DNA from 3 places in the Bacillus sp. XF8 genome. Region 1 is predicted to be linked to each of the others. Evidence: riboswitches for the same ligand, from Rfam matches in the RefSeq annotation. Region 1 holds a riboswitch; each other region holds the start of a gene.

Evidence for each region. Region 1 has a riboswitch for S-adenosylmethionine ahead of mtnW (2,3-diketo-5-methylthiopentyl-1-phosphate enolase). Riboswitches for the same ligand answer to the same signal wherever they lie in the genome.
Region 2: it holds a riboswitch for S-adenosylmethionine, as region 1 does, so the genes downstream of both, J4P91_RS05580 (bifunctional homocysteine S-methyltransferase/methylenetetrahydrofolate reductase) here and mtnW (2,3-diketo-5-methylthiopentyl-1-phosphate enolase) in region 1, are expected to answer to the same signal.
Region 3: it holds a riboswitch for S-adenosylmethionine, as region 1 does, so the genes downstream of both, metK (methionine adenosyltransferase) here and mtnW (2,3-diketo-5-methylthiopentyl-1-phosphate enolase) in region 1, are expected to answer to the same signal.

Annotation. Positions count from the first base shown of each region.
Region 1 covers NZ_JAGDQK010000004.1:71,930-82,888, reverse strand. Annotated here, with positions in the region: gene J4P91_RS04625 (DUF3915 family protein) at 45-389, opposite strand; gene J4P91_RS04620 (hypothetical protein) at 694-912, opposite strand; gene J4P91_RS04615 (nitroreductase family protein) at 1,205-1,822, opposite strand; gene J4P91_RS04610 (sensor domain-containing diguanylate cyclase) at 2,185-3,477, shown strand; gene J4P91_RS04605 (serine hydrolase domain-containing protein) at 3,570-4,700, shown strand; gene J4P91_RS04600 (NAD(P)-dependent oxidoreductase) at 4,705-5,586, shown strand; gene J4P91_RS04595 (DUF3909 family protein) at 5,586-5,918, shown strand; gene J4P91_RS04590 (hypothetical protein) at 6,040-6,315, opposite strand; gene J4P91_RS04585 (cupin domain-containing protein) at 6,608-7,120, opposite strand; gene J4P91_RS04580 (methylthioribulose 1-phosphate dehydratase) at 7,098-7,736, opposite strand; gene J4P91_RS04575 (2-hydroxy-3-keto-5-methylthiopentenyl-1-phosphate phosphatase) at 7,733-8,392, opposite strand; gene mtnW (2,3-diketo-5-methylthiopentyl-1-phosphate enolase) at 8,389-9,633, opposite strand; SAM riboswitch class I at 9,698-9,803, opposite strand; gene J4P91_RS04565 (pyridoxal phosphate-dependent aminotransferase) at 9,856-10,959, opposite strand, start outside.
Region 2 covers NZ_JAGDQK010000005.1:47,137-58,095, reverse strand. Annotated here, with positions in the region: gene glcK (glucokinase) at 1-502, shown strand, start outside; gene J4P91_RS05615 (DUF2759 domain-containing protein) at 636-809, opposite strand; gene J4P91_RS05610 (MBL fold metallo-hydrolase) at 979-1,608, shown strand; gene J4P91_RS05605 (class I SAM-dependent methyltransferase) at 1,617-2,729, shown strand; gene J4P91_RS05600 (ArsR/SmtB family transcription factor) at 2,879-3,169, opposite strand; gene J4P91_RS05595 (MBL fold metallo-hydrolase) at 3,508-4,122, shown strand; gene J4P91_RS28765 (hypothetical protein) at 4,165-4,353, shown strand; gene metC (cystathionine beta-lyase) at 4,402-5,565, opposite strand; gene J4P91_RS05585 (methionine biosynthesis PLP-dependent protein) at 5,562-6,674, opposite strand; SAM riboswitch class I at 6,745-6,857, opposite strand; SAM riboswitch class I at 7,254-7,364, shown strand; gene J4P91_RS05580 (bifunctional homocysteine S-methyltransferase/methylenetetrahydrofolate reductase) at 7,435-9,267, shown strand; gene metH (methionine synthase) at 9,267-10,959, shown strand, end outside.
Region 3 covers NZ_JAGDQK010000027.1:74,915-85,873, reverse strand. Annotated here, with positions in the region: gene J4P91_RS17240 (HAD family hydrolase) at 1-171, shown strand, start outside; gene J4P91_RS17235 (Nif3-like dinuclear metal center hexameric protein) at 222-1,139, opposite strand; gene J4P91_RS17230 (iron-sulfur cluster biosynthesis family protein) at 1,542-1,865, shown strand; gene J4P91_RS17225 (DMT family transporter) at 1,978-2,883, shown strand; gene J4P91_RS17220 (hypothetical protein) at 2,912-3,133, opposite strand; gene J4P91_RS17215 (ATP synthase subunit I) at 3,588-3,959, shown strand; gene pckA (phosphoenolpyruvate carboxykinase (ATP)) at 4,285-5,871, opposite strand; SAM riboswitch class I at 6,101-6,223, shown strand; gene metK (methionine adenosyltransferase) at 6,390-7,589, shown strand; gene J4P91_RS17200 (GNAT family N-acetyltransferase) at 7,631-8,155, opposite strand; partial or broken gene J4P91_RS17195 (hypothetical protein) at 8,170-8,361, opposite strand; gene J4P91_RS17190 (hypothetical protein) at 8,368-8,547, opposite strand; gene J4P91_RS17185 (MogA/MoaB family molybdenum cofactor biosynthesis protein) at 8,962-9,471, shown strand; gene J4P91_RS17180 (molybdenum cofactor guanylyltransferase) at 9,468-10,076, shown strand; gene J4P91_RS17175 (glycosyltransferase family 4 protein) at 10,135-10,959, opposite strand, start outside.

The DNA of each region.
Region 1 (10,959 bases):
TAAACCTAGATGAGCTTTTATAAATCTGGGGATACGAAATAGATTTAAACAGCGATTGCGATTATATCTTCCGGGCAGACACGTAATAAACCTCTAAATGTGTTTACTTCTTCTCCATCAAGCTCTTCTGCATCTGCTTCTTCAAATTGGGAGAAAAGCGCTACTCCACAGGAAAAACCTTCAAATACAACGTCACGGAATGTACCGCAATGTTTGACTTTTAAAAGAGAAATTCTTGTTCCGATTGAAATGTTAATAAGAACGTTACATAGTGATGATTTTTTTCGATCGTCTTTATGGAAATCATCTTTTCGAAAATCATCTTTTTTACAATCATTGTCAAAGTGACAACCTCTAAAGTCGTCACGACATCCAAAAGATCCAAACATAATTCTCATCACCCCCTTCACACTTATAATGTATGTAAGTTACATATGTGGTGATTGGACAGAGCGGGAATTTTTGCTGGGATATTTTCTTATTTTAAATGACTAGATAGGTATTTGTTACTTAATGGTATTTAGATAAGGACAAATGACAGGAGGATAGATCGAAACTTTTCTTAGTGTTTTTTCTTTATTCAAGAATTTGGGTTTTATCATCTTTGCATCAATAAGAGTTTTTAGGGGACTTATTATCCACGTATAATTGGATACATAGAAAAAGATACCTTCGTTGATAACAAGGTATCCTTTACACTTTTTTACTTTTATATAAAACGATTGCATACACGGGAAGAGCCAACAGTAATGGTACGATAGATTGTGAAATATGTAGTCCGTCTTCTAGCTGTAGTGCTTTTTCTTTTGGAAATTGTAGCATTGTAATATTTGTGGCATCTCCAATAAAGTATAGAAGCAGTACAGTTACGGTATAGCTTAAAAATGCAATAAAGCTTCCATATGAATTCAATGAAAATCCCTCTCTTGTTATCTATTTGTTACTATTGTATCATAATTGTAACAAAAAAACACCCCTATATTTCAAATTAGAAACATAATTCGACACGATACGTCATTTTTAAGCGTATATCAGGGGAGAATGAAGTTGAATTTATAGAGTTATGTCGATTTTTATATAGAGTTATTACAGAGAGATGACATTAAAGTAAAAACGAAGGACACTAGCCTTCGTTCTTAACTCATTATTCATAGTTAGTAACTTTCTACCCTGAAATTTCAAGATAGTATAGATTTAATTTATTTTATTTTACCCATTCTGTTACTTGTTCAACATTCATACGTGGTGCTGGATGTCCTTTTAATGTAGATTCACCAATTGTAATTAGCATGATTGGTACATAGCGAGAAGAAACATTAAATTCATCCATTAGTGCTTGCGGATTAAAACCACCGATTGCACAAGTGTCCCAGCCAGTTGCCTTAGCTGCAAGCATAAGTTGCATTGCGGCTAAGGATGCATTAGAGAAGGCTGCATCGCGTGGATATTGTTCACGCTTATATGCAGATTCGATATTTTGTGCTAAACGTTCTTTTGCTTCTTCTTTCATAAATCCTTGCTCTACGATTGGTCCATATACAGAATCAATGTTTTTATTTGCTTCTAGATCACCTAAAATAGCGACTACTGCAGAGGCATCGAGAATTTGTTGTTGGTTATAAGCGATTGGATGTAAACGGTTTTGTACATCTTTGCCTTGGAAAACAAGGAATTTCCAATGTTGTAAGTTCCAAGCTGACGGTGCTTGACCAGCTGCTTTCAAAATTTCTTGTAATTCCTCTTTTGAAATCTCTTTTTCAGGATTGAATGCACGATTAGATGTTCGTTCATATAAAACAGTAAAGAAATCTTGCTGTGTCATAATATACCTCCTAAGTTTTATGCGGATTTATAAAAAATACCATATGTAAAAAAATCAACTTACATTTTGTAAGTTATTACTGTAAAAGAATATAATATCTTTATTTTAATTGTCAAGTTGTTGAGAATAGAATAAAAAGGGACATTCGTACAATCGCTGTCATTCATATAGTCATACAATAAAAGGATGATTCACAGATCAAGAAGAAATATGTAAAGTGAAGCTTCTGTCAGTGGGAGAGTTCCTCATTCCTGTTGATGATCAGCCCTCACCAATCGGGTTCTTTTGATAACGGTCCCTTATAGAAAAGGATAGTGAAGAATTCAGTAGAACAGGATATATGAAGTGAGTGAAGACCAGTGGTGAACATATTACATTTTTTATTAGAGAATACGGTTTTTCAAAATGTATTACAGGATCTCCATGTAAATGTACTTTATATAGAAGAAGGGCGTAATCACCAGTATACGATAGACAATATACATCCGAAATGTATGTTTATAGCAAGTAGTTTTGAAGAAGGAGAAATGTTATTTGAAAAAGTGCGACCACAAATTGTGATCATTTATGTGTCGAATGGTACGCAAGTAGAGTATATAAAACAAATATATAATTCAATGAGTTCTTTTATTGTTATCTGGGATCAGCCGGTGACTTCAAAATTTGTAGATTTGCTTACAATAGGGGTACGAAATATTGTGATAGCTCCTGTTACACCACAGGCTGTGTTAGAAGAGGTAAACAAAAGCCTCTATCAATTAACACTATTGCAACAAGTGACTATTCAACAAGAGCTTCTTCAAATGATGTTTGATTTTCAAAATGATTTATTATTCATTTTAGAAGATGATGAGATCGTCGACTGTAATACGAACTTTTTGAGTTTTTTTGGATATGAAAATTTAGTTTCATATCATGAGAATCATATGATATTTGCGGAACATTTTATTCAAGAGCATGGATATTACGCAACAGATCACGATATAACTTGGCTCGATGATTCTTTAGCGCAAGCCAGAAAAATAAAAATGTATAATCATGAAGGCGAAGAGTTTGTTTTTTTATTACGTGCTGCATCTGTACCAGAAGATTTCTCTAGGTTTATTGTTAAGTGTACAGATATTACGGAATTAGATGAACTATATCAAGAACAAGAACAGCTTGCTGCAATTGATTCTTTAACAGAAATATATAATCGTTTGAAGTTTCAACAACTATTAGAAGAAAAATGGAAAAAAGAGAAACGAATGAATCAAACAATGGCAATTATTCTTTTTGATATAGACGATTTTAAAAAAGTGAATGACACATATGGTCATGATTTTGGTGATTTAGCATTAATTCAGTTAGCCGAACTTATGAAATCTAAAATAGCATCCCAGCATATTTTCGCACGGTGGAGCGGAGAAAAATTTATTATATTAGTAATCAATACGACGGAAAAAGAGGCCTTCCAAGTTGCTGAATCACTACGTTTTTTTATTGAAACGAAACAATTCTCGAGCATTTCGAAGTTAACCGCAAGTTTTGGAGTTGCTTTATATGAGCAAGGGATTACAAAAGAAGAATTGATGCAGCGAGCGGATATTGCTTTATATGAAGCGAAAAAAAATGGGAAAAACCAAGTGCGTTTATATAGAAAAGAAAAAATGTGAATTTTTCGCAACAAAGTGTTGCGATTTTTTTCTGTTGTCTGATAATAGAAAGAGGGGACCATTTATAACGAAGTAACTGCGGAGGTTTTTGAATGATAAAAAGATTTATTATGATGGTCTTCGGCTGCTTTATAGTATGCGGAATTGTGTACTACTTTTTTTATACGTCGGAGAAGCAAGAAGTGTCAACATCAAAGGTAACGCCTTCTGTTAAATCTGAATTACAGGATAATTTGGAAGAAAAAAAGGAACCGTCAATTGATTATGCTAGTGTGGCACAAAAGTTAGATCAATATTTAAAAAATAAAGATTTTAATGGAACGGTTCTTGTAACAGATAAAGATCATGTTGTGCTGAACAAAGGATATGGATATGCGGATGTTCAAAGTAAAATTGAAAATACGCCACAAACCAAATATCGAATTGGTTCAATTACTAAGACTGTTGTGGCAACATCAATTTTACAGTTGCAAGAGCAAGGAAAGTTAAATATTCAGGACAATGTAAATAAATATATTCCTGTATTTCCGGCAAATAAAAATATCACATTATATCACTTATTAACACATACTTCGGGTTTACCAGGGGAGGGAAAGGGAAAAGTAAATGCCGCGTCACGTTTAAATTTAGTTACGTGGATTGGAAAACAAAATGTAGAATTTCCACCGGGAACTGGCTGGAGGTATACGGATTATAATTATATGGTGTTGGCTTATATTATAGAAAATATAACTAAAAAGCCTTTAGGTGAATATATAAAGGAAAACATTTTTGAGCGAGCGAAAATGTATGAATCGGGCATGGGGAATATGGTGCCAGGAGATCAACATTTTACTAAAGGATATACAAAGAAAGATAATGTACTTGTACCTGCACCAAAATTGGCAATGGATTGGTTATATGGCTGTGGTGAGATGTATACTACAGTTGGAGATATGAAAAAGTTAGATGAAGCGATTATAAACGGAAAACTTCTTTCAGAGAAAAGTATACAAGCGATGTTTACACCTTCATCCGAAAAACAATATGCATTTAGTTTATATATTTACCATGATTATTTTCATAATCATGGTGTACTTGCTGGTTGGAATACATTTAATAATTTTAATAAAGATAAGGGAACATTTGTTGTTTTATTCTCAAATGTACAAAATAGCATAAATGATGATTTCAATAAGGAATTTCGAAAGATGGTAAGCGACTTATTAGAACAAAGGGGATGAGTGGATGAAACAAGTAATTTCATCAATTGGTTTTATAGGTACAGGTGTTATGGGGAAAAGTATGGTACAGCATTTATTACAAGGTGGCTATATAGTATATGTGTATAACCGTACGAAAGAAAAAGCAACTTCTTTATTAAAAGAAGGAGCGCATTGGTGTGATTCACCAAAAGAATTGGTGAAAAATGTAGATGTTGTTATGACGATGGTAGGGTATCCGCATGATGTAGAAGAAATCTATTTTGGAACAGAGGGAATTCTCGAACATGCAAATGAAGGTACAATTGCAATTGATTTTACAACATCTACACCAACACTAGCAAAGCGTATATATGAAGCTGGAAAAACAAAGAATGTACATACTCTAGATGCACCGGTATCGGGAGGAGATATTGGAGCGAAAGAAGGAAGACTTGCCATTATGATTGGTGGAGATCCAGAAGTATATGAAGTTTGTTTACCTTTATTTGAGAAACTCGGGGAAAACATTCAGCTACAAGGACCAGCAGGAAGTGGACAACATACAAAAATGTGTAATCAAATTGCGATCGCTTCTAATATGATAGGAGTTTGTGAAGCGGTAGCGTATGCAAAGAAAGCAGGTTTAGATCCAGATAAAGTACTAAAAAGTATTTCAACTGGAGCAGCTGGTAGTTGGTCATTAAGTAATTTAGCTCCGCGTATGCTAAAGGAAGACTTTGCGCCAGGGTTTTATGTAAAACATTTCATGAAGGACATGAAGATTGCATTAGATGAAGCTGAAAAGTTAGAATTACCTGTACCTGGATTAGCTCTAGCAAAAGAGCTATATAATGAATTAATAGAAGCGGGAGAAGAGGATAGTGGGACACAGGTTTTGTATAAGAAATATATGGGGGTAATATAATGGATTTAGAAAAATTTGATGGAATGATTGATGCTGTGCAGCGTGCAACCTGTATGCCAATTAATGATAAACAACAAGCAGCATTTAAACAAAAGTATGATTTTGAGCCAACATTTGAGTATGGACGTGATGAGAACGGTCATTATGTTATTCGAGCATCAAAGGAAATGCTAGAAGAAATGGAATTTTATTTAGCTTTAAAGTACGATCGTGAAGGAATCGATCTTTATATGCATGCTGAAATTGATGGAGTACGCTATGTATCTGTTAGTTATGGAGAAGATGCTCTTCATTTACAAGAACTATTTCAGTTTTTGGAAGATAATAAATAAAAAAGTCCTCATTTGAGGACTTTTTTATTATGTTTAAAATATTTTTTCGGAAAAGCTGGAAGTTAATTTTGAAAAGGCAGGCTATATTGAAGTAGATGTATGGTGAGGATATAGTAATGGATTATAAGCTAGAAGCACGACGAGAGCGTTCAATTGGAAATGGGATGATTTTAGCCATATGATTGTGACGGAATTGTTTTGTACGAGCGTGACGTAATATATATAATGCAAAGAGAATAGCAACAGGAATAGCGCCGAATAAACCAAAGAGTAAAGCGCTTACAGAAGATGCGACAAAACCTAGCATACCGATTTCTAATTCCTCCATAATTGCTCCAAGAATAGCAGGAATAGCTCCACAAGTAACCCCAAGTATAAGTGCTATAATTAAATTCATGTTCTTCCCCCTCTTTTTGCAGTTTTCTTTTCACTTCATTTTCTATTATTTGTATTATAACACAATTTAAACAGAATTTTCAGAAAAAGTTCAAAAAATGTTCAAATTTTATTGATAAATACACTTGATAAATTCTTAAATAAGGAGAAGGTTTGTGTAGTGTCGAAAAAAACAAAAAATCAGGCTTATTTCATATTTTTGAAATAAGCCTGTTCCATAGGAGGATGTATATATGTAGAGTGAATAAAAGGAAGGAAAAGGGGGTCCAATTCCTTTTATTCAACTAACTACCTTAATAAATAGGAACCCAGCCTTCCGTTGTAACAAAAATACGAATGGCTACAACTTGGCGATCATCTTGTAATGTGAAATAATGTCTTGCATTTTCAGGTACTGAGATAAGATCACCAGGTTTAAGTTCAACATCAAAGAAGTGCCCATCTTTACCTTCAATGGCAAAAATACCATGTCCGCTGACAATAAAACGAACTTCATCGTCAGTATGATGGTGCTCTCGTTTAAAGTTAATTAATAACTCATCAAGGTTAGGAGTTGCATTTGAAAGGGAAATAACATCATGTGCTTTATAACCTCGACGTTCTGAAACATCAGCAATTTCCTTAGAGAATACTGTTAAAATTTCTTTTTTGTTTTCATCAGTTAAGGAGTAGTTTTCTTTTAAATGAGCAGGAAGTTTTGAAATATCCCATTTCTCATATAAAACGCCTTCTCCTTGTAAAAATTGCTCTACTTCCACTTCATTTTCAATGCGAGTATTTATTTCATGAATATAAATTTGCGCCATGTGAAACGCCTCCTTGAATTGATAATAGTTTTATATGAAATTGGAATAAAAACTCATATGCTTCTAATCTTTTCTTTGCATCAAAGCTATCTTTTCCCCAAACGGTAATCCCATGGTTTCGGATTAATACAGCGCCTGAATCTTCACGGATATGCTTCTTGAATTTTTCCCCAAGTGAAGGAATGTGGGCATCATTTTCAATAATTGGGATGCGAATTGTTGCACCTTCTTCCCAAATATCAAGGGCTTTAATAATTTCTTGATTACGAAGAATAACTTCTTCGTTATATAAATTTGTGATGACGTTATTATCGGTTGTATGAACATGCAGGACACAACCAGCATTTGTATGGTTATAAATATGCGTATGCAATATGGTTTCGGCAGAAGGGCGTAAATCGGTCTCTAAGACTGGTTCTCCTTGATAATCTACCAATAGAAAATCATCAGGTGTTGTTTTTGTTTTATCCTTACCGCTTGCTGAAATAAGAAAGGTAAGTGGTTCGTGATTTACTTTTATAGAAATATTTCCACTTGTTGCTGGAAACCAGTTGCGACTCGTTAATTCCTTTTTTATTTCACTTAGGTTATGCCACTGACGAAAAAGTTGTTTCATAACTTTACCTCCAACAAGTGCCGTAATTCAGTTTGAATATCATAAAATGTTTCAAATGGTGTGTAAGGAATATGGTATTCTTCACATTTTGTAATAAGAAAATCTCGAGCAAATACCTTATCAGCTTGTTTGGCTGCTTGTAAATCTGTAATTGAGTCGCCTACTACAATATGAAAATCATTTTTAGAACTAAGGTTTCGAATTAATGTTGATTTACAAAGGCCACAATTATAATTACAATGTTCATCGCAAGGGTGTGGCCATTTTACTTCGATATATTTTTCGGAAAAATCAGTCGCGTTACAATAAATTCGGTTTTCTGGAACGAGTCCTTCCAAGAGGGGATGAACGAAGAAATCCATCCCTCCAGAAATAACATAAAAAGAAATGTTATTTTCATTTATAAACTGTAAAAATTCCTCAAAACCAGTGCGTATATTAGCTGTTTCTTTGAGGAATCTGATGATATTATCACGCAAAGTTGTTGGTAATAATTTAAAAAGTTGTGATACACCTTCTTGAATAGAAATGTCTTGTGATAAAATCTTTTGTTTTATTTCCTCAGCTTTTGGTGGTGCGAATTTTTCCATAATGGAAACGATATTATCGTTATTTGTAATGGTTCCATCAAAGTCACAGAAGATTTGAATACTCATATTTTCACCTCGCGAGATGGATTTCCCCATAATTGCAGTGCAGCATGTAAATCAGTGTTATCTACTTCATGCAATGGTGTTCGATGCAAAGCGGCATCAATTGCTGCTCGAAATGCTTTTCCGCCGCCTTGTGCACCGCTTGGATGACCGTGAATACCACCACCTGCGTTAATGACAACATCCTTGCCAAAATCGCGAAGGATAAATGGAACAAAACCAGGATGAATGCCAGCTGATGGAACAGGGAAGCTTCTTTTTAAAGCAGGGTCTTCTTTTGTTAGTGCCTCTGTAATAAGAAGCGCTTCCTCTTTTTCTAATGCAACACTGCCGTATGGTGATGGAAATAAAGAGAAATCTGCACCAGCATAACGAAGCAATTTTCCAAGTAACAATGGTGAAGAAAATCCGTATAATTTTGATGATGCATAAGCACCGCTAACAGCAGGATGCGCCATAATAGGAATTGAAATATTTTCATCTTCTGCAAGTGACTGGAGTACATCTAATCCGTACGCAAATACATTGAAGAGTAGGATATCTGCACCGTATTCGATTGCTCGTTTTGCATTTTCTTTTAAATCATACGTACGTCCTGTTAAATTTACTGCATATAAAGTTTTATGACCATATGTTTCGTATACAGACTGTAATACTTCTTTTCCTGCATGAATTCGTTTTGTGAGCGGTGTTAATGAATTTTCAAATAAGATTTCATCATCTTTTACAATATCTACACCGCCAATTGCTTGATCACGTAGTTGAGTTTTTAAATATCCGATATTGCGTCCGATCATTCCTTTGAAAATGCTCATTAGAAGTGGACGGTCGTGAATATGTAAGAGATTTCGAATTCCCTCAATGCCAAATTTAGAGCCAGGGAAATGTTCTTTTAAGTCATCTGAAAATGTTAAATCAATCAGTTTAACTTCGCCATCTAATGATAATTTTCCAAAAGTTGTTGTTAAAATAGCTGGTAAATCAGGGCTGAAATTTAGTGATGGATAATGAATTTTAATGAGTCCACGTGTTATTTTTTTTCCAAGATACGTATTTACATGTTCTTGTTCTTCCAACTCTTCGACATGAATGACGCTACCTTTATGTTGTTTTAATTGTTCTTGTAATAAGTGTGGTAAATGAGTCCATGAACCAATTGTCAAACCGAGAGCAATTTGCTCAGCCTTTTTCGCTAAATTATGGGAATCATCATGGATTAAATATGTTGCTGTTATTCCGCTCATTTTCATAACCTCCTAGTTAAATAAAAAAACCTCTCAGCTAAGGAGAGGTTTTTTTACAACCAGCTCCTTATCTGTCAGCGTAATGCTGCGAGAATTAGCACCGTGCCTACAATTGTAGATCGGTTGCCGGGTTTCGTCGGGCTCGTCCCTCCACCTGCTCTTGATAAGAAGTATTTAGAAATGTTAAAATTTTTTTGATATCTGAATTTTGACAGAGTTTTTTTAGGATGTCAATGGCTTTTTGAAAATTTTTAATTTCTGGATTCGTTGAATAGCTTCCTGTAATCGTTCTTCTGTATGTAATAACCCGATGCGAACGTAGCCTTCACCATGTTTGCCGAATCCGACTCCAGGTGCAACTGCTACATGTGCTTGTTCTAACAATAAGTCAGTAAATTGCTCCGATGTATAACCATCAGGAACGGGAAGCCATGCAAAAAATGATCCATTTGGTGCGACAACATCCCAGCCGATCGAACGGCAAGCTGTAATGAGTACATTTCTCCGTGCTTCATAGCGTTCAACCAATTCATTTACACAAGATTGTGAACTTAATAGTGCCTCGCGAGCCGCCTCTTGCACAGCACCAAAAATGCTTACATACATATGATCTTGTAGTAAATTGATCGTTTCAATTACACTTTCGTTACCGACAGCAAAGGCGATGCGCCAACCAGCCATATTAAATGTTTTTGATAGTGTATAAATTTCAATACCAACATCTTTGGCACCGTTTGCTTGTAAGAAGCTAGTTGGTTTGTTACCATCAAAGCCAATTGCTCCATAGGCAAAGTCGTGAACCACTAAAATATCGTTTTCATTTGCAAATGTAATTGTTTCTTCAAAGAACTCTTTTGATGCGACAGCACCAGTTGGATTGTTAGGATAATTTAAAAACATCAATTTTGCTTGTTTGGCAATAGAATCATTGATTTTATTGTAATCTGGTAAAAAATTATTTTCTGCTAACAATGGCATCGTCTCAAATTGTGCTTTTGCTAAAGCGACACCTGATAAATAGTCAGGATATCCTGGGTCAGGTACAAGAATTGTATCACCAGGGTTTGTAAAACAAAGCGGTAATTCAACCAGCCCTGCTTTACCACCAAATAAAATAGCAACTTCTGTTTTAGGGTTTACGTTGACTCCGTATTCACGTTCATAGAACGTCGCAACGGCTTTTTTTAAGCTTTCATGTCCGCGAAATGGCGGATATTTATGGTGAACTGCTTTTTCTGCTGCACGTTGTAAAGCTGTTACGATATGCGGCGGTGTTGGTTGATCTGGGTTGCCTTGTCCTAGATTGATAACATCGTGACCTGCTTC
Region 2 (10,959 bases), on a different contig from region 1:
TGCTGGTGAAATCGGACATATTACAGTCGTAACAGAAAATGCCTTTCCTTGTAATTGCGGGAAATCTGGATGTTTGGAAACAGTAGCATCTGCAACAGGTATCGTACGTGTCGCTATGCAAAAATTACAAAATTCAGATGAACCAAGTGTACTTCGCTCTATGTTAGAAGAAGAGGGAGGTATTACATCTAAAGATGTGTTTGAAGCACTTGGACAAGGCGATGTTTTAGCGGGGCAAGTTGTAGAAAAAGTAGCTTCTTATTTAGGACTAGCTGTAGCAAACCTTTCTAGTACGTTAAATCCAGAAAAGATTGTAATTGGCGGTGGTGTATCAAAAGCTGGTGATGCATTGTTACAACCAATTCAGCGCTATTTTGAACAATATGCATTTTCACGTGCTGTTAAGAGCACGAAGCTCGCGATTGCAACACTTGGTAATGATGCAGGTGTAATTGGCGGAGCTTGGCTTGTGAAGAAGCATAAATATGAGGTTATCAAGTAAAAAGAAGGTAATCAGTGAGGACGAATCGAAATGAAGGTGCGACTACTGATACTTGCATGATAATAAGAAGAGGAAGGGAGACCCCTTCCTCTTTTTATGCAAAATCTTGATGAAGAATAGAACGGTAAGTAAATTAAGTAGCAGGTGGGTACCCGCTATTAAGGACAGTCATAATTGTAAACCATCCGAAAACAAGTACGGTTGCAATGGCAAAGCCGCCCGCAAGTAGATTTTTTTCACGTAACGTTCTAAGAGTTGCGAATACAGCTAACAGAGTGACTAGCGCAAAAATGATAACAAGACCCATATATGATCCCCCTCTGCTCTCTCATTCTTTCGTTTGAGTTTTTGCAATATTTCTTCTTTTTTATTGTACATGTTTTAGAAATGATTGTCGAGACAGCATCGTTTCTTTTCCTAAGGGAAAGAAATGTTGTATCATAAAAGTAAGTTCAACAACTGGAGGAGATTTAAAAATGAAATGGATACAAATGCCATTAGGGCCATTACAAACAAATGCATACATTTTAAGCAATGATCAAAAAGAATGTATTATTTTTGATCCAGGTAGTGAAGGGGAGAAACTTGTAACGTATTTGCAAGAAGAGCAATTGAAGCCATTAGCAGTTTTATTAACGCATGCTCATTTTGATCATATTGGTGCAGTTGACGCAGTGCGAGATGCTTTCAGTATTCCAGTATATGTGCATAAAGTGGAAGCAGATTGGCTAGGAGATGCCACTGTAAATGGCTCACAAATCTTTATGATGAATCGAAGCATTACAGCGAAACCAGCTGATGAAATTATTGAAGGAGAAGGAACATTAACAATTGGATCTTTTACATTTGAAATGTTTGAGACGCCAGGACATTCTCCAGGCAGTATCTCATATTACTGTAAAGAGGCAAATGCTGTATTTTCAGGTGATGTATTATTCCAAATGAGTATTGGTCGAACAGATTTACCAGGCGGAAGTTTTGCAGAATTAATTGGAAGCATTGAAGAAAAATTATTTATACTGCCAGATGAAACAGCAGTATTATGCGGACATGGACCAGAAACAAATATTGGTTTTGAAAAAGAAAATAATCCATTTTTACAATAAGGAGCTATATGGGGATGGAGTTCATTTTAAGAAAATGGATGGAGAAAGAAAAGGATTATTCGATTTCATATAGCACATACATGAACCTTGCACTATATGATGAGGAGTGCGGATACTATATGAAAGAACGTGAGAAGATTGGAAGGAATGGTGACTTTTTTACGAGTAGCAATATTTCTTCTGTATTTGCAAAGACATTCGCACGTTTTTTTATTCGTCTTGCCCAAAATGGAGAAATCCCTCCAAACATCTGTGAAATTGGTGGAGGAACAGGGAGATTTGCCTATGCTGTTTTACAAGAATGGAGGCAGTTATCTCCGGAGACTTTTGCAGATTTACAGTATTCTATTATTGAAGTGAGTCCTTTCCATAGAAAGTTACAAAAACGTCAACTTGAGTCATTTCAAAATGTTTCGCAGTATAAATCCTATGAGGAGTTAGGTGAGTCTTTTACAGGAGTTGTTTTTTCAAATGAATTGTTTGATGCATTTCCTGTTAAAGTGCTTGAGAAGCGAGATGGCATTTTGTATGAAGTACGGATTACGTATACAGATGAAGAAAAGCTTATAGAAGTATTAAGACCGATAGAAGAAAGAATAAGTAGTTATCTCCGGAGACGTCATATTCAGCTTTCTGAAGGGCAGCGATTTGAAGTGCCAATAGCAATGGAAATCTATGTGCAAGAAGTTGCAAGGTGGCTCAAGGAAGGCTTATTCATCACGGTGGATTATGGATATACAAAGGCAGAGTGGATGCATCCTGCGCGCCATGAAGGGAGTCTAAGGGGGTATTATAACCATAGGCTCATTCGAAACCCTCTGAAGTATCCAGGTGAAATGGATATAACAACACATATTCATTGGGATGAATTGAAGGAAATAGGAGAAGAGAACAATTTACATACAGTGTGGCATACAAAACAAAGGGAATTTTTGCTTGCGGCAGGTATATTAGAACAGCTTGCTAGTCATCAAGATTCCGATCCTTTTTCTGAGAAACAGAAACAAAACAGGGCGATTCTTTCTATGATTTTACATGGAGGGATGAGCGATGCTTTTGATGTTGTTATGCAAAAAAAAGGAATGTTACATTTTGATGTAAAGCAGTATTTACCTATATAGAAAAAACAAGACACAGAATGATTCTGCGTCTTGTTTTTTTGATACGACTTTAGGATATGTAGTATTGTATATTTTCTCTCATGATATATATTTATATTAAAGATATGAGATAAAAAATATAGAATACGCTCTTTTCTTTTTGGTTACCCCTAACCTAGTAATACACGAACAAGTTGAATGATTGTTTCATTTTCTACTTTGTAGTAAATCTCTAATCCTTTTCTTTCACTAGAAACAATTTTAGCGCTTTTTAATTTCGCTAAATGCTGTGAAATTGTGGATTGTGGCATATTTAAGCCTGTGTACATTGTCGAAACATTGCTTGGACCGCGTTCGATTAAACCTTTTACGATACATAAACGAACAGGGTGAGCAAGAACTTTCAATAATTCTGCATTATTTTCGTATAGTTCTAATTCCTTTTGAAAGGTTTCTAACATGTTTTTTTCCACCTCCATGCGAGCTGTTATACCCATACTATACATACCAAAAATCTAAAGAAAAGAAAATAGTTGTTGCAGAAAAAATGTTCTAAAGTAAAGAAATTGTAAGAAAAGAGAACGTGATGTAAATAACTTTGCAAAATTTGTACGTTTTGTAACAAGATATTTTTTGATGAAAATTACAATATGTTTAAAGATACAGATACATTTATAACACGATTTTATCATGATTTTTTTGTTCTTTCAAATAAATATACAAAATTTTTAAAATAATGAGAAAAAGGTTTTTGCACTTTTATATAGAATAGAAATTTTTGATAGAAAGAAGGGATAACATGAAGATTGAATTTTTAGGAACAGGTGGAGCTATTCCTATCCCAAGACCGGGGAGCGATAGTAAAGTGTGTAAAGAAGCTCGTGAAAAAGGTGTCCCATATAGCCGAATGGGACCGAGTGTGTTTATTCATGATCTTAGCTTGTTGATTGACACACCAGAGGAAATACGTCTGCAATTAGAGCGAGCTCATATTCAAAGAGTGGAAGCGGGAATTTATTCACATTGGCATCCTGATCATACGATGGGGAGAAGAATTTGGGAAACAATGGCTTTTGAAACAAAGAAAGCTTGGGAAACAACAGTTTATTTACCGGAACAAGTGGCTAAGGATATGAAACAATTTTTAGGTTCATGGGATCATTTACAATTTATGCATCAACAAGGATGGATAGATCTTCAAGTTTTACAAGATGGGCATTCTTTTATTAAGAACAATATTAAAGTTACTCCATTCCGTTTACATGAAGAATATGTCTATGCATTCCTATTAGAAGAAAATGAAAAGAAAATACTAATTGCACCTGATGAGCTATATAAATGGGAACCACCGACACATTTAATAGGAAATTTAGATTTAGCAATCTTACCAATGGGTATGGTTGAATTTAGCTGAAAAACAAAAAAGCGGTTACTTGAACGTGCGTACATTGAGGGAATGCGAGAAGCGACGTTTGAAGAAACTTTAGAAGTTGTGAAAAAACTAAGAGCAAAGAAAACAATTATTACGCATATTGAAGAAGTTGATAATCTTGGCCATGACGAACTACGTGGAATCGCAATGGATCTTCAGAAAAATGGACTCGATATTATATTTGCGCATGACACGATGCAAATGGAAATATAAAAAGAACCTAAAAATTAGGTTCTTTTTATATTTTATTTAAGATTATCATTATGCATTCACAGGTTCTTCGACATAAGAAAGTGCATTTTCAAAATCGGCAATTAAATCATCTACATTTTCAAGGCCAACTGATAAACGGAGCAATGAATTAGAAATATCTCTTTCATCACGTGCTTCTTGTGATAATGCTGCATGTGACATTTTTGCAGGGTAGGAAAGGATGGATTCCACAGCTCCTAGACTTACTGCAAATACAGGAAGTTTAACTTGAGATAAAAACTGTCGCAGCGCATCTTCAGATTGCAGCGTGAAAGATAGAACAGCACCGGCAGATTGTGCTTGTGATTGTTGTATGTCATAGCCTAGGTGTGATTCTAATCCAGGGTAATACACATTCTGAATTTTTGAGTGCTTTTGTAAGTAATGTGCAATTTTATTTGCATTTGTTGCTGAGTGTTCGAGACGCACGTGTAATGTTTTCAGGCCGCGAAGAACGAGAGAACAATCTTGTGGTCCTAATATAGCGCCAAATGCATTTTGCAAGAAGCCGAGTTTTTTAGCGAGTTCCTCATCTTTTACAACCGCTAATCCAGCTGTAACATCACTATGCCCCGCAATAAATTTTGTCGCGCTATGAAGTACAACATCCGCTCCGAGTTCAATTGGTTTTTGGAATAACGGTGTTAAAAATGTGTTATCAACAAATGTAAGTGCACCGGTGGATTTTGCTAATTCGCAAACAGCGCGAATATCGGTTACCTTTAATAATGGATTGGATGGTGTTTCAACGTAAAAGACTTTTGTGTTCGGTCTAATATTTTGTTTTACTTCTTCTAAATTGGTCATGTCAACAAATGTGTGTGAAACCCCATAACGAGATAGAACTTCTGTTACAATGCGATAAGTCCCTCCATATACATCTTCAGAAATAAGAACATGATCGCCTTGTGATAAAAGAAGAAAGGCAGTGGAAATTGCTGCGATTCCAGATGCAAAGGCAAATCCTTTTGTTCCCCCTTCTAGTAAAGCAATAATATCTTCTAGTGCTTCTCGCGTTGGATTACCGGATCGACTGTAGTCGTATTTTCCAAATGTATCTACATCAAATTGATGAAATGTTGATGTATTATAGATGGGAACGTTAACAGCACCTGTTCGTGGGTCATGTTTATATTGGTTATGAAGTAAGAGTGTATCTAAGGAATAACTCATATTTTTACACCTTCTTTCACATGTTTAATTGCTTGTTTTAAGTCTTGAATTAAGTCTTCCCCGTTTTCAATGCCGACGGAGAAACGAAGGAGACGATTACATACACCGCGTGCTGTACGCACTTCTTCTGGGATATCTGCATGTGTTTGTGTTGCTGGATACGTCATTAAACTTTCAACTCCGCCAAGGCTTTCTGCAAAGGTAATTAGCGATAAAGATTGTAAGAAAGGATTTATCCATTTTTCATCGCGAAGGCGAAACGAAATCATGCCGCCCCTTCCTGGATAAAAAACATCGGTTACACCGTCCTCCCCCTTTAAATAAGAAACGATTTTCTTTGCGTTTTCTTCATGTTGTTTCATACGAAGAGCCAATGTTTTCATACCGCGAATTAATAACCATGAATCAAATGGACTTAATACAGCACCAGCAGCGTTATGATAGTGAGCAAGTTCTTCGCAAAGTGCCTGGCCTTTTGCAACGACTAGGCCACTTAGGACATCATTATGACCACCTAAATACTTTGTCGCACTGTGAAGCACAATATCTGCGCCTTCAGTTAACGGTTGTTGGATGTATGGGGTGTAAAAAGTGTTATCGACAATTAAAAGTAATCCATGTCTTTTTGCGACGGCTGCTACAGCTGTAATATCTGTTACTTGCATTAATGGATTAGTTGGTGTTTCTATAAAAATAGCTTTTGTTTGAGAAGAGATAGCTTTTTCTATTTGTTTTATAGATTGTGTATCTACGTATCTACATCGAATATTCCATTTTTCCTCATGTTCCGAAAATAAACGATAGGTTCCTCCGTATAAGTCTTCTGATACGATAAGTTCATCTCCAGAGCGGAATAAAGAAAGAACAAGAAGAACAGCTGCCATTCCAGAACTACAGGCGTAGCCTTGTTCGCCTTCTTCTAAATCGGCAATTGCGTGTTCTAAAAGACCACGTGTTGGATTTCCAGTTCGTGAATAATCAAAACCTGTTGATTTTCCAATTCCTTCATGACGATAAGCCGTTGAAAAGTAAACAGGGGGATTAACCGTTCCTGTTGTAGTTTCGCTTCGATTGCCGATTTGAGCTAGTTTTGTTTCGATTGTTGACATGTGAAATTCCTCCTTGATAAAAATAAAAAAAGCCTTCTAAGAAGAAGGCTTTCATGTAAATATAGTCTTCTCCTTATCTGTCAAATCTTTTCACAATTTGCTGGAATTAGCACCTTATTAACGAACGTGTTAATGGTTGCTGAGGTGTCATAGGGCCAGTCCCTCTACCTCTCTAGATAAGAATAATTTGTATGAAATTTTATTATGTTTTTAACTTTACAATAAAAAATGATTGAATTGCAACTTTATTTTAAATATTTTTTATTTTTCTGTTAATTCCATTGACTTTTAGTCTATCTCATGCTAAATTTATGAAAAAATTAACAAAGTTTGCTATATAAATACAAATTAAAAAAACGGCATACAACCTTTCTTTTTAGGTGAGAAGAGCATCCGTCTATGCATGGAAGCTGTCACATCCTCTTCTTGCTCCATGCGAAGTTAAAACAAAGAGAGAAAACGAGTGTAGGTCACCTTTTGTTCTTCGTGGCAGCGACTTATATGTTGAAGAATCAAACTGGATTTATATAAAAGGGGAACGTATTTCCTTTTAATTACATAAAAAAATATAAAGACAAACTCTTATTGAGAGCGGTGGAGGGAAAGGCCCTGTGAAACCCGGCAACCTTCAAACGAAATGTTTGAAACGGTGCTAATACCTGCAAAACAATTTGTTTTGCATGATAAGAGGAGGATTGATGATGTCCCCCTCTTCAAGGTGAAGAGGGGATTTTTATATTAATAGAAAAGAGGGAGATAAGTGAAAATTCTAGATTTATTATCAAAAGGAATTGTTATTGGTGATGGAGCAGTTGGTACGTTATTACATTCTCATGGTTTGCAAAGTAGTTTTGAAGAATTAAATCTATCAGATCCAGATTTAATTATATCTATCCATAAACAATATATAGCTGCTGGTGCAGATGTGATTCAAACAAATACGTATGGTGCAAATGAAGCAAAATTGCGTACATATGGCTTAGAAAATCAGGTTGTTCAAATTAATAGAGCGGCGGTAAAATTGGCGAAAGCAGCTGTGACAGATAAGAATGCTATTTTAGGGACAATTGGTGGGATGAAACATATCGGTGCGGTCACAACGACTGACATGGAACGGGAATTTATGTTGCTTGAGCAAGCTGGGGCATTAATAGAAGAACATGTGGATGGGCTATTACTTGAAACTTTTTATGATGAATTTGAATTACTACATGCAGTGAAAGTGCTAAGGAAGCAAACGGATATTCCAATTATTGCGCAGCTAGCGCTTCATGAAGCTGGCACAACTCAAAATGGGAATGATGTAAATGAAATATTAACGCGGCTTTTAGATTACGGTGCAAATATAGTCGGCTTAAACTGTCAGCTAGGACCGCTTCATATGACGGAAGCTTTCAAGATGATATCGATTCCAAAGAACGGTTATTTGTCAGCTTATCCTAATGCAGGTCTTCCAAACTATGTGGAAGGGCGCTACGTATATGAAGGGAGTCCTGCTTATTTTGAAGCAATGACACCGAAGTTTATTGAACAGGGGATTCGGCTACTTGGGGGGTGTTGTGGTACAACGCCAGCGCATATCGAAGGGATGAAACGTGGAATCGCCAACCTAACGCCTGTTACAGAAAAGCAAATCGTGCACAGACCGCAAGTGATTCATACACAAACAAAACGTTCTCGCACTCATATTACGCTCGCGGAGAAAGCAAAGAAGCAAACGACAGTTGTTGTTGAGCTAGATCCACCAAAAACATTGGATACACAGCGCTTTTTTGAAGGGGCAAGGGCGTTAAAAAGAGCGGGAGCAGATGCTATTACATTAGCAGATAACTCGTTAGCATCCCCACGTATTTCAAATATGGCAATGGGGGCATTATTAACGAAGCATGATATTCCAGTACTGACGCATTTAACGTGCCGTGATCATAATGTCATTGGTTTGCAATCTCATCTACTTGGTTTATCAGCCTTAGGAATGGAAGAAGTATTAGCTTTAACAGGTGATCCAGCTCGAGTTGGAGATTTCCCAGGAGCGACTTCTGTATATGATATGTCTTCTATTGAATTAATTAAAATGATTAAAGAAATGAATGATGGTCGATCCATTTTAGGAAAGTCCATCGGTCCTGCGACAAGGTTTTCTGTTGGAGGAGCTTTTAATCCTCACGTGAGACATTTAAAAGCAGCGGTGAAGCGAATGGAGAGAAAGGTTGCAGCTGGTGCGGAGTATTTCTTAACACAGCCAATTTACGATATAGCCTTAATTGAAGAAGTATACCAGGCGACAAAGCATTTAGAACAGCCGATTTTTATTGGAATTATGCCTTTAGTAAGTAAGCGTAATGCTGATTTTCTTCATTTTGAGGTGCCAGGCATTACATTGCCTGAGGAAGTAAGACAGAGAATGGATGGGCATGAAACACAGGAGTCTGCAATTGAAGAAGGAATTCATATTTCACAAGAATTAATTGATGCCGCGATGAAATACTTTAATGGTATTTATCTCATTACACCATTTTTAAAATATGAAATTACAGAAAATCTCGTTAAGTATGTGAAAGAAAAGCAAGAAGTGAAAGAGGGAATCAACTGATGAGACTAATAGAAGAAAGATTACAACATGATATTTTAATATTAGATGGCGCGATGGGAACGATGATTCAGCAGGCGGATTTAACTGCAGAAGATTTTGGCGGCGAAGAATACGAGGGGTGTAATGAATATTTAGTAAAAACAAGGCCAGATGTTATTTTAGGTATCCATAAAGCTTATATTGAAGCGGGTGCGGATATTATCGAAACAAATACGTTTGGTGCTACGAATATCGTACTGCATGATTATGAGCTGTCTCATTTAGATGAGGAGTTAAATGAAAGAGCGGCGTTTCTAGCAAAACAAGCGGTAAAAGAGAGCGGTAAAGAAGTATATGTAGCAGGTGCGATAGGGCCAACGACAAAAGCGATCAGTGTAACAGGGGGGGTAACATTTGAAGAACTAATTGAAGCTTATACTAGACAAGCACGGGGCTTATTACGGGGCGGTGTTGATGTATTGCTTGTAGAGACGAGCCAAGATATGCGTAACGTGAAAGCGGCGTATTTAGGGATTCAGCAAGCATTTGTGGAAGCGAATCATACGGTTCCGCTTATGATTTCAGGAACGATAGAACCAATGGGAACGACTTTAGCAGGGCAAACAATCGAGGCATTTTATTTATCAGTTGAGCATATGGAACCATTATCTGTCGGCTTAAACTGTGCTACAGGACCAGAATTTATGCGCGAACATATCCGTTCTTTATCGGATCTCTCAGAGTGTTATATTTCTTGTTATCCAAATGCTGGTCTTCCAGACGAGGATGGACATTATCATGAATCACCAACTTCACTTGCAGAAAAGGTGAAACAGTTTGCTGCAGAAGGGTGGATTAATATTATTGGTGGTTGCTGCGGGACGACGCCTGATCATATAAGAGCGATAAAAGCTTCACTTGAGTCTCTCAGGCCACGTGAGAATCATGAGCGAGAAGGTCATGGGATTAGTGGTTTAGAAGCATTGCAATATGATGATTCTATGAGACCGTTATTTGTTGGTGAAAGAACGAATGTGATTGGGTCACGCAAATTCAAACGGTTAGTAGCAGAAGGGAACTTTGAAGAGGCTGCTGAAATTGCAAGGGCGCAAGTGAAGAAAAATGCTCATATTATTGATATTTGTATGGCGGATCCTGACCGTGATGAAGTGGAAGATATGGAAAACTTTTTAGCGGAGGTTACGAAAGTATTAAAGGTTCCAATTATGATTGATTCAACGGATGAAAATGTAATGGCGAAAGCTCTTACTTATATACAAGGAAAGGGTGTTATTAACTCTATTAATTTAGAAAACGGAGAAGAGCGTTTTGAGAAAGTGACACCGTTTATCCACAAATATGGTGCCGCAATTGTAGTTGGGACGATTGATGAAGATGGCATGGCAGTTAGCGCTGAAAGAAAATTAGAAATCGCAAAGAGAAGTTACGAATTATTAACGAAGAAATACGGTATACGTCCATCGGATATTATTTTCGATGCACTCGTTTTTCCGGTAGGAACTGGTGATGAAGAATATATCGGCTCTGCGAAAGCGACAATAGAAGGAATTCGTCTTATTAAAGAAGCTTTGCCAGAGTGCTTAACGATTTTAGGAGTAAGTAATATATCGTTTGGTTTGCCGCCGGCTGGTCGTGAAGTGCTAAACTCTGTCTTTTTATATCATGCAACAAAGGCTGGACTTGATTACGCGA
Region 3 (10,959 bases), on a different contig from region 1:
GAAGCAATCTATATAGGTGATTCCCTGTATGACTTACAATGTGCGAAACAAGCTGGAACAAAATTTGGTTTAGCTTTATGGGGAGCGAAAACAACAAAGGGATTTGAAGAAGCCGATTATGTTTTTCAAACCCCTCATGAGATTTTGAAGGTAGTAAAAAGAGATATGTAGATTCAGCTACATATCTCTTTTTAAATGAAAGAAAGTGTGAGAATTCGCATTTAATACCACCATCGTTTTTGAGGTAGCAAAACAACGTCTGCGTCAAAGTTTTGTATAAACCAATCACGCATTAATGTTTTCTTAACTAAATATTCAGAAGCTGAATGTGACACACCGATAAGCGACATATTTGTTTCTTTCACATAATCCATAATTAATGAATATTTGTATCTGCCGTAATCATTATCGATGTGACAATGAATTTCTCCAGTGATATAGGCTTCAGCGCCTTTTTCTTCTGCTTCTTGGAGAAGATCTATTTTATCACCGCATCCAGCGATAATTGCAACTTTTGTGATAGATTCATGGCGTTTGCCTTCGAAGTCTACATATGGAATATAGAAGAGTTCTTTTAGATGTTGTTCGAGGTTTCTTGTTGTTGTTTCATGTATTTCGCAAATGAGTCCACATGGTATATCTTTATCATCATAAGCAAAACCATCTACTACATCGGCCTTTAGAGCTTTAGCAATCGCAATGCTTGTTCCATATGTTTGATGATGATCCATTGGGCCATGGCATGTATAAACAGAAAGATCTTTATCTTTGATTTCTTGTAAATAGTGCGCTGGGATTGGTACAAAGCCTCGTCCAGATTTTCCGAGAGGATCACCGCATTCCATTACAAGGGGGTGATGCATAAAAAGTAAATCACCTGGTTTCGATTGTGAGATGAATTTTTCAAGAACATCATCTGTTGGGAATACTGCTAAAAAGACAGTATTTACAGTTTCAGCACCTTTTATCATAAGTCCGTTAAAATTCTCTACAAAGTCTGCTTCAAAAAATTGTTGCCAAGGAAAATCGATTGGATCGTATACAGCCGGAATAAAGCGACTGAAGGCACCGTCTTTTCCGTATTTTTTGATTTGAAATAAAGAATCTAGTGCAGGTTGGATTTCTTTTAAAGCTGGCATAATACATCCTCCTTTATCAAATACATTGTATAGTAGTCTTAATTTTCTGTATACAATAAATGGATAGAATTTATAAAAAGAATGGTACAATATAAGAATTATCCCGCTATTTGCGGGCAGTAATACTCCCACCTCAAAATTCGGCGAAAGCATTGTCCAGCTCTAGCGGCTAGAATCTCCGGTCGTTTCGCCCCCTCGGACGAGGCAAAAAGCGCCTCTCTGTCGGGTGCTCCAACGTCCTGCGATTCTGAGCGAGTCGCTTCCGCTTTTCTAAAGAAGTTAGGTGGGAGATAAACTGCCCGTAAAAGCCCGATTGGTGCGGGCTGATAATCAGTGGGGGATGGAGAAAACCCCCACTGATTAAAGTTTCACTTTATGTAAAGAGGTAGGAGGAAATGGTATATGTACGTTACTGTAACAGATGCAGCATATAAAAAAATTATGGATACGATTCCAAGTGAAGCAAAGTTTATAAAGTTGTTTTATGATAATGAAGGATGCGGCTGTGTGATGAGTGGAATTATTGATTTAGTGGCTGTATCAGAAAAAGATGAACGTGATGTAGAGATTGAATCAAATAAATTGCAGTTTATTGCGGATCGCACAAAGCTTGTTTTTATGGATGATAAGTTGACTGTTGATTTACATGAATCAGGGGGACATTTTCAACTGAAAAGTCCAAGTCAATTTTATAATCCAAACATGAAACTTCATATTCGAGTGTAACTGATTAAGAAGGAGCGAATCATAAGCTCCTTTTTCTTATGAAACTTTTTAGCTAATTAAATGTACATTAGATTGAATTTTCTGTATAATCTTTTGTGCGGAGGGGATACGCATGAGAAGATGGGGGATTGAATTATTACTTTTAAGTGTTGTTATTATTTGGGGTGTAAATTATACAATTGGAAAATACGGACTTGAAGAATTTTCAGCAATTGAGTTTACTGCGCTCCGGATGATTGCAGCAGGACCGCTATTATTATTACTTACATTTTATATTGAAAAGTCATTGCATATGGAATTAAGAGATATACCGAGGCTCATTGTAGTTAGTGTTGTGGGAATTGTGCTGTATCAAACATTATTTATGGAAACCATCAAATATACATCCGCTACGAATGCTTCCTTACTCATTTCTATTTCACCTATTTTTACAACGATGTTTGCGGTTTTTTTGAAACAAGAGAAGTTTTCCCAGAGAAAGTTAGTCGGTTCTATTATAGCCTGCACTGGTGCAGCGCTTGTGTTATTAGCTGGACATTCACTTGCTGGTTCTTTTTATGGAAATGGAATTGGGCTCATTACATCGATATGCTGGGGGCTATATCCAGTTTTAGCAGGACCACTTATCAAAAAATATTCAGCACTCCGCGTGACGGCATGGTCAGCAGTTGTTGGAGCGATTCCGCTCGTTATACTGAGCGGATGGCATACTTTTTCGTTGCCATTTCAAATTGAACAAGGGATGTCATGGTTTGCGCTATTATATTCTATTTTCTTTGTAACGGTATTCGGTTTAGTTATGTGGTATATTGGAGTTCAAAAAATTGGGGCTTCTCATACGATGGTGTATATGTATATTACGCCATTTGTTGCAGTTGTATTTGCGGCGGTATGGGCGAAGGAACATATTTCGCTGCAACAAATGATTGGCGGATGTATTATTTTTCTCGGTTTATGGTTTGTGAAATCTGAAAAACTTGAGACGCAGTCTGCCATATCAGAACATATATCAAAATAGGAAAACAGATCAGTTATGGTCTGCTTTCCTATTTTTTTATTTTTGGTAAAAATATAAGGAACAAAATAGCAGTAATAAGTGGAATTAAGTTGAGACATGGTATGCGAAACAGTGCAATGAGAATAATACCCGGGAGAAGGACACCGAGGACGGCATAGAAAATACTATGTTTTTTTGTGTACCAATATAACGAGAGTCCTATAAGTGCAGGGATAATAAGGTGAATGAGAGCCATTAAAAAATAAATCATTAGAAGCCCCCTTTTTTGTGTACTTACTACATGCATGTAAATTGAAAAACTGACGTAAAACTTTTCTTTTTAGGCGGGGGAGAGGAGCCGCTTATGCATAGAAGCGGTCAGATCCTTTTTTCGCTCCATGCCGAGTGAAAACAAAAGGAGAAAACGCGTGGAGGTCTCTTTTTGTTTCCAAGAACATGGTTTATATATTGGAAAATTAAAGTGGATATATATACATCATATCCATATTTTTGTAGATTGATATCATTTTTTTGTAAATCTATGAAAAAATGTTTGCAAAAACGTCACAAATTGCTCCTGCTTCCAAACTAGAAATCTTGTATAATATTATTTCTGAAAAATATTTTAACAACGTAAACATAGTGGTTATGTTGTTTTTTCTTTGAATGTAACAGATAAAGTCTGATGATATGTAAATAAGATGATAGTGATAAAGGAGAACTGCATGATTAGTATGTCACTAAGGTCATTTAAAATCCAAATGTATTATTTGCTAGGCGCGATGCTATTAGGATGGGCGATGACACCTTTTTCTGCTCACTTTTTAGGCGTTGGGATTGGTTTACTCGTTAGTATGTATTGTGTTTGGATTTTAGGAAGACGTATTGAAAAGCTTGGAGATAGTATTGTAAAAAAGAGTAAAGCACCAACACTTGGTATGATTAATCGGTTCGCAGCAGCGATACTAGGCGCGATTATTATGTATGAGATTGAACACCATATGGTCATGTGGGCATTTGCTGTGGGGATTATGGGTGGTTATTTCTTAATCGTTATTAATTTAGGATACTATAGCATGAAAGATGCGAAGAAATAAATACAAGAACCTTTTCTTTTAGGTGGGAGAGAGCGTCCGACCATGGGTAGAAGCGGACAGTGCCTTTTTTCGCCCCATGCCATGTGAAAACAAAAGAAGAAAGTGAGTGGGGAATCTGCTTTTGTTTTCAAAGCCGCGATTTATATGAGGAAAAATCAAAGTGAATATATAGAAAGAAGCTTACGTTTTTAGCGTAAGCTTCTTTTTTATGTAAGTATGTGTAACCTGTAAAGCCGCATGGGTTTTGTCGGTGAGTACGCGAAACTTTCAGGTTACAATATACTTATTCATATGAGTAAAGGTCATTCAGACAGTAAAGGTTCAATTAAGCGATTGGGCCACCTAATTTGATAATGTTTTCAGAAACGTTCTCGAACTTCTTGAAGTTTTCTTTGAATTTACCTGCAAGTTCGATTGCTGTTGCTTTGTAAGCAGCTTTATCAGCCCATGTTTGTTCAGGCATTAATACTTCATCAGGTACGCCTGGTACATGAAGTGGTACTTCAAGACCGAAGACGTCATGCTTCGCTGTTTCAGCGTTATCAAGCTCGCCGTTTAATGCAGCTTGCACCATTGCACGAGTGTAACCTAAGTTCATACGTTTTCCAACGCCGTATTCGCCGCCAGTCCAGCCAGTGTTCACTAAGAATACTTTTGCATCATGTTTCTCGATCTTTTCACCAAGCATTTCAGCATAGCGAGATGCATCGAGTGGTAAGAATGGAGAACCGAAGCAAGTTGAGAATGTCGCTTGCGGAGACGTTACGCCGCGCTCTGTTCCAGCTAGTTTACTAGTGTAACCGCTTAAGAAATGGTACATAGCTTGCTCTTTATTTAATTTACTGATTGGAGGTAATACTCCAGATGCATCAGCAGTTAAGAAAATAATTGTATTTGGATGTCCTGCAACACTTGGTACTACGATATTATCAATCGCATGAATTGGGTATGCAGCACGCGTATTTTCTGTTAATGCAGTATCATTATAATCTGCAATACGTGTTTGATTATCAATTACAACGTTCTCAAGCACTGATCCAAATGTAATTGCATCAAAAATTTGTGGCTCTTTTTCATGAGAAAGGTTAATACATTTCGCGTAGCAACCGCCTTCAATATTGAACACACCGTTATCAGACCAACCGTGCTCATCATCACCAATTAATTTACGGTGTGGGTCAGCAGATAATGTTGTTTTACCTGTTCCAGATAAACCGAAGAATAGAGCAACATCGCCTTCTTCACCTACGTTTGAAGAGCAGTGCATAGATAAAATATCTTGTTCTGGAAGTAAGAAGTTCATAATAGAGAAGATAGATTTTTTCATTTCTCCAGCGTATTCAGTACCACCGATTAATACGATGCGTTTTTCAAATGAAACCATAATAAATGCTTCAGAGTTTGTGCCGTCAATCGCTGGATCTGCTTTAAAGCTTGGTGCAGAGACAATTGTAAACTCAGCTTCATGATTCGTTAATTCTTCTTCAGTTGGACGAATAAATAATTGATGTACAAATAAATTGTGCCATGCATATTCGTTAACAACTTGCAATGGAAGACGATAGTTACGATCAGCACCAGCGAACCCTTTAAATACGAATAATTCTTCTTTTTCTTTTAAGTATTCCAATACTTTTGTGTATAATTTATTAAAATGTTCTTCAGAAATCGGTTGATTTACAGGTCCCCAAGCAATTTTGTCTGCAACCGATGCTTCTTTCACAATGAATTTATCTTTAGGAGAACGTCCTGTATATTTTCCTGTAGAAGCAGAGACGGCACCAGTAGAAGTTAATTTTCCTTCGTTTCTCATTAGTACTTTTTCCACTAATTGTGGAACGCTTAGTTGAATCTGTGCGTTGCTTCCGTTCAGTAATTCATGTAATCCAATTTGGACATTCACAGTACCCATATTTATATACCATCCTTTTCATTTTAATGAAATTTTTCTCGTAATCCCCATCAAGAGTATAACACAATTATATAAATAATGTATACTATTTATTTATTTTTGTTTGTGTGAATGTATTATTTTCCTATTAATATTTTGTTCGACACGAAATGCGAAAAACTTGTAGGAATATGTGAATATTAATTGACAAATGAATATCATTTCTTTAGTATAGGTTGGGACGGATACTCTCTTATCCCGAGCTGGCGGAGGGACAGGCCCGATGAAGCCCAGCAACCTCACTTGTAACGGTAATAAGCAAGTGAATAGGTGCTAAAACCTGTGCGAGGCGAACGGTCTCGAACGATAAGAGCGAAGGGCAAAAAGCAGTATGCAAGTAGCAAATTAAACCTTTCCTCTATAATTAGGAAAGGTTTTTCTTTATACTTGTGTGGGAGAATAAATGAATGTCGCAGTTTGTGGCAAATTAAGGATGAGTTCCGTACAATATATACAATTACTGTAGGGAGGTTTACCACATGACAAAACAACGTCATCTGTTCACATCTGAGTCTGTAACTGAAGGACATCCAGATAAAATTTGTGACCAAATTTCTGATTCAATTTTAGATGCGATCTTAGCAAAAGACGCAAATGCACGTGTAGCTTGTGAAACAACAGTAACAACTGGTTTAGTATTGGTAGCGGGGGAAATTACGACTTCTACTTATGTAGATATTCCAAAAATCGTCCGTGAAACAATCCAAGGTATCGGTTATACTCGTGCAAAATACGGATTCGATGCAGAAACTTGTGCAGTTTTAACATCTATCGATGAGCAATCTGCTGACATCGCTATGGGTGTTGACCAAGCGTTAGAAGCACGTGAAGGTCAAATGACTGACGCTGAGATTGAGGCAATTGGTGCAGGAGACCAAGGTTTAATGTTTGGTTTCGCATGTAATGAAACAAAAGAATTAATGCCACTTCCAATCTCACTTGCTCACAAATTAGCTCGTCGTTTAACGGAAGTTCGTAAAGATGAAACATTAGAATATTTACGTCCAGACGGTAAAACGCAAGTTACAGTTGAGTATGATGAAAATGGTAAACCAGTACGTATCGATACAATTGTAATTTCAACGCAGCACCATCCAGAAGTTACATGGGAAGAAATCGATCGTGATTTAAAAGAACAAGTAATTAAAGCTGTCGTACCAGCAGAATTAATGGATGAAGAAACAAAATTCTTCATTAACCCAACTGGACGCTTCGTAATCGGTGGACCACAAGGTGATGCTGGTTTAACAGGACGTAAAATTATCGTTGATACTTACGGTGGATATGCTCGTCACGGCGGCGGTGCATTCTCTGGTAAGGATGCAACAAAAGTTGACCGTTCTGCAGCATACGCAGCTCGTTATGTTGCGAAAAACATCGTAGCAGCTGGCCTTGCTGAAAAAGCAGAAGTACAACTTGCATACGCAATCGGCGTAGCACAACCGGTATCAATTTCAGTTGATACATTCGGCACTGGTAAAGTATCTGAAGAAGTACTAGTAGAGCTAGTTCGTAGTAACTTCGATCTTCGCCCAGCTGGTATCATCAAAATGTTAGACTTACGTCGCCCAATTTACAAACAAACAGCAGCTTACGGACACTTCGGACGTACTGATGTAGATCTTTCATGGGAACGTACAGACAAAGCAGCAGCTTTAAAAGAGCAAGCTGGTCTATAATATAAAAAGGAAAAAGCTTTGCGTTTTTACGCAAAGCTTTTTTATTTGTAATTTGTCTGCAGTAAGGCGAAAAGCTCAATATCATGCCATTTTCCATTTCGAAATACAGCTTCTTTACACGTACCTTCATGTTGAAATCCAAGTTTTTTATAAAGGTGTATCGCTTTATCATTAAATGAAAATACACGTAAGGATATACGGTGTAAGTTTAATTCTAAAAAGGCATAGTCTAATAATAAAGTTAATGCTTCTTTTCCGTACCCTTGCCCCCAGTAATCTTTCTTTCCGATATCGATGATACATTCTGCATTTCGATTATGTGGGTCAATATTAATTAAAGATGTGATTCCGATTGGAAGGCTACCCTTTTTCTGTTCAATAATATAACTTTTTGAGGTGGAAGAGTGAATGATTTGTTTGCAAAACTGTTCTGTTTCCGAGAAAGAATATGTATCGAGATTGAGACTGGTAGTGCTCATCACTACTATATCATTTCGCCAATGGTAATAGGTTGGAATATCACCTTCTGAAAATTTTCGTAAACGAATCCGATTTGTTTCGAACAAGTGAAAAACCTCCTTTATTTCACTTCATTACTGTGGGTTTTACGTACTCCAGCACAAGAACTGCAATACACTTCTAGCTCAAGTTCAATATACTTTTTTATATTTGCCATTCCACTCGCTGGAAAAGGCATATGAATCTAAGCTTTTTTATACGTTTTTATTTCTTTCCCGCATGACTTACAAAGTGTCGTTTTTTTACGGAACATGGGATATCATCCTTTCTTCTGACGCGCTTTTCCAGCACAAAATGCACTGCATAGTAAAAAGAGTGTTGCAAATCCGATTCCACCCATCGTTGCATTTGGTACAGCATCTTTTAACGCCATCCCAGCACTGATGGAAGCGACAAATAGAAGGATAAATACGGTTGTGAGTTTTTGATAAAGTTCCATGAATGAACCTCCTAAGTATGAAAGTTTATTTAGTATGTATCTGGTTATTTCGTACGATTTCTAATCCATTGAAATAAAAATGCTAAAACAAGAGGAAGCACGGTACTTGATAATAGCGACTAGAGCCGTTTAGCATGAATACGTATAATTTTAGAAAATTGATATCTAATCTATGGGTAATGAGTTGAAAGGGAATTAGAATTATAAGAAAAGGAATCCATGGGACATGTTGTTTAAGATTATAAAATAGAGGTATAGAAAAAATCCCTTTTTATGGTTATATATACTTATATTGTATCATAATGTTTCGGTCATTCACTAGATAATTGTAGATATGTGATGTATCTCATATTTGATAAAGTATTTATACGATATGATAAAATTATGAGTAGTTATAAGAAGGAGAGGATAAATATGAGCGTAACAGAACATAAAAAACAAGCGCCGAAAGAGGTGCGCTGTAAAATTATTACGGTCTCTGATACACGTACAGAAGAGACGGATAAGAGTGGTAAGTTACTACAAGAATTATTACTAGAAGCAGGACATACGGTAACTGCTTATGAAATTGTAAAAGATGATAAAGAAAGTATTAGGCAAGCTGTATTAAGTGGATATCACCAAGAGGATGTTGATGTTGTATTAACAAATGGAGGAACAGGCATTACAAAGCGTGATGTGACGATTGAAGCCATTTCAGCATTGTTAGATAAAGAAATCGTTGGCTTTGGTGAATTGTTTCGGATGATTAGTTATTTAGAAGATATCGGAAGCGCGGCGATGTTAAGTAGAGCAATTGGCGGAACAATTGGAAGAAAAGTTATCTTTTCAATGCCAGGTTCTAGCGGGGCAGTTCGCCTTGCGATGAACAAATTAATTTTACCAGAGCTAGGTCATATTACATTTGAGCTGCATCGTCAATGAAAAGGCTTGCTGGAATTGTATTAGCGGGTGGTATGTCGAGACGCTTTGGTGAGCCAAAAGCATTGGCAAGCTGGCAAGGACATACTTTTATCGAGCATATCGTTCAAGTGATGCAGACTACCGTGCAAGATGTAGTTGTGATTAGTCATCCTGATATAAAAGAAAGGATCGTTACTTTAGTAGACGTTCCTGTTATAGAAGATATTCCTTCCTATAAAGGAGAGGGACCGCTTGCTGGGATTGTATCGGGGATGGCGCATATAGAGGCGGAGTGGTATATCATTTCGCCTTGTGATACGCCGAATCTTTCAAATGAGTGGATTACAGCATTAGTAGGACAAATAAGTGGTGAATATGAGGCAATTGTTCCGGTTATTGATGGAGGAAAGCAGCCACTATTAGCGGCGTATCATTATAGTATAAAAGAAAAAATATACACATTGTTAAACGAAGAAAAACGAAGTATGGGACAACTTTTATCACAGTGTAACGTAAAGTATGTGATGGAAGAAGAATGGAATGTAGCGAAAGAATTGTTTATGAATGTAAATACACAAGAGGAATATTTGCGGTTACTTAAAGAGAAAAAGACCAAAAAGGTATGACGTTATAGAGTCATACCTTTTTCTTTTATGAGTATTACGGATGAGTTGAACTTTCCTATTACGCAAGTAGTTCAGCATTGTTTTGCTGAAGCACTTCTTCATATTGCATGTATAAACCGTGAAAAATCTCATCCCAGCTTTGTGTAGCAGCATAGGCACAAGCAGCTATGCTCATTTGTTTACGCATTTCATCGTTATTTAGTAACTGATAAATAGATGATAAAAATGATTCCGTTTTTTTAGGTCCACAAAGAAAACCTGTTTTTCCATCTGTAATAATATTTTTTACTCCGCCAGAATTTGCACCAATTACTGGTGTACCACATCCGAGCGATTCGAGTACGACATTGCCAAACGTTTCTGTGGCCGATGGAAATACCATAAGGTCAGAGCATGCATAAGCTTCTGCTAAGTTTTCCCCTTTTAAATATCCTGTAAAGGTCACGTTAGTTGTTGGTGTAGCTTCACGTAGTTCTTCGGCAAGGGGACCGTCTCCAGCAATAAGCCAATGAATATCACCTTTTCGTTCTTTTAGTGTTGTGTGAATGAGTGTACGAAGTGTTTCAATATCTTTTTCAGGGGCAATGCGTCCGACATAGGAAAGAATGTATGGAGCAGTAATATTATATTTTTTTCGGAATACGTCTTTATTGTAAGCCGGATGGAAGAGTGAACAATCTACTCCGCGTCCCCAAATATATAAATTTTGAAATCCTTTTTTTGCTAATTGCTGTAATGTTTCGGGAGAAGGGACAAAGTTTTTTTGCATGTGGCTATGAAACCACTTTAAATAATTCCATAGCATATTGGAGAAAAATTCAATTTTATAATATTGCAAGTAGGCGTCAAAGTCTGTGTGATAGGAACCGACAAGAGGAATGTT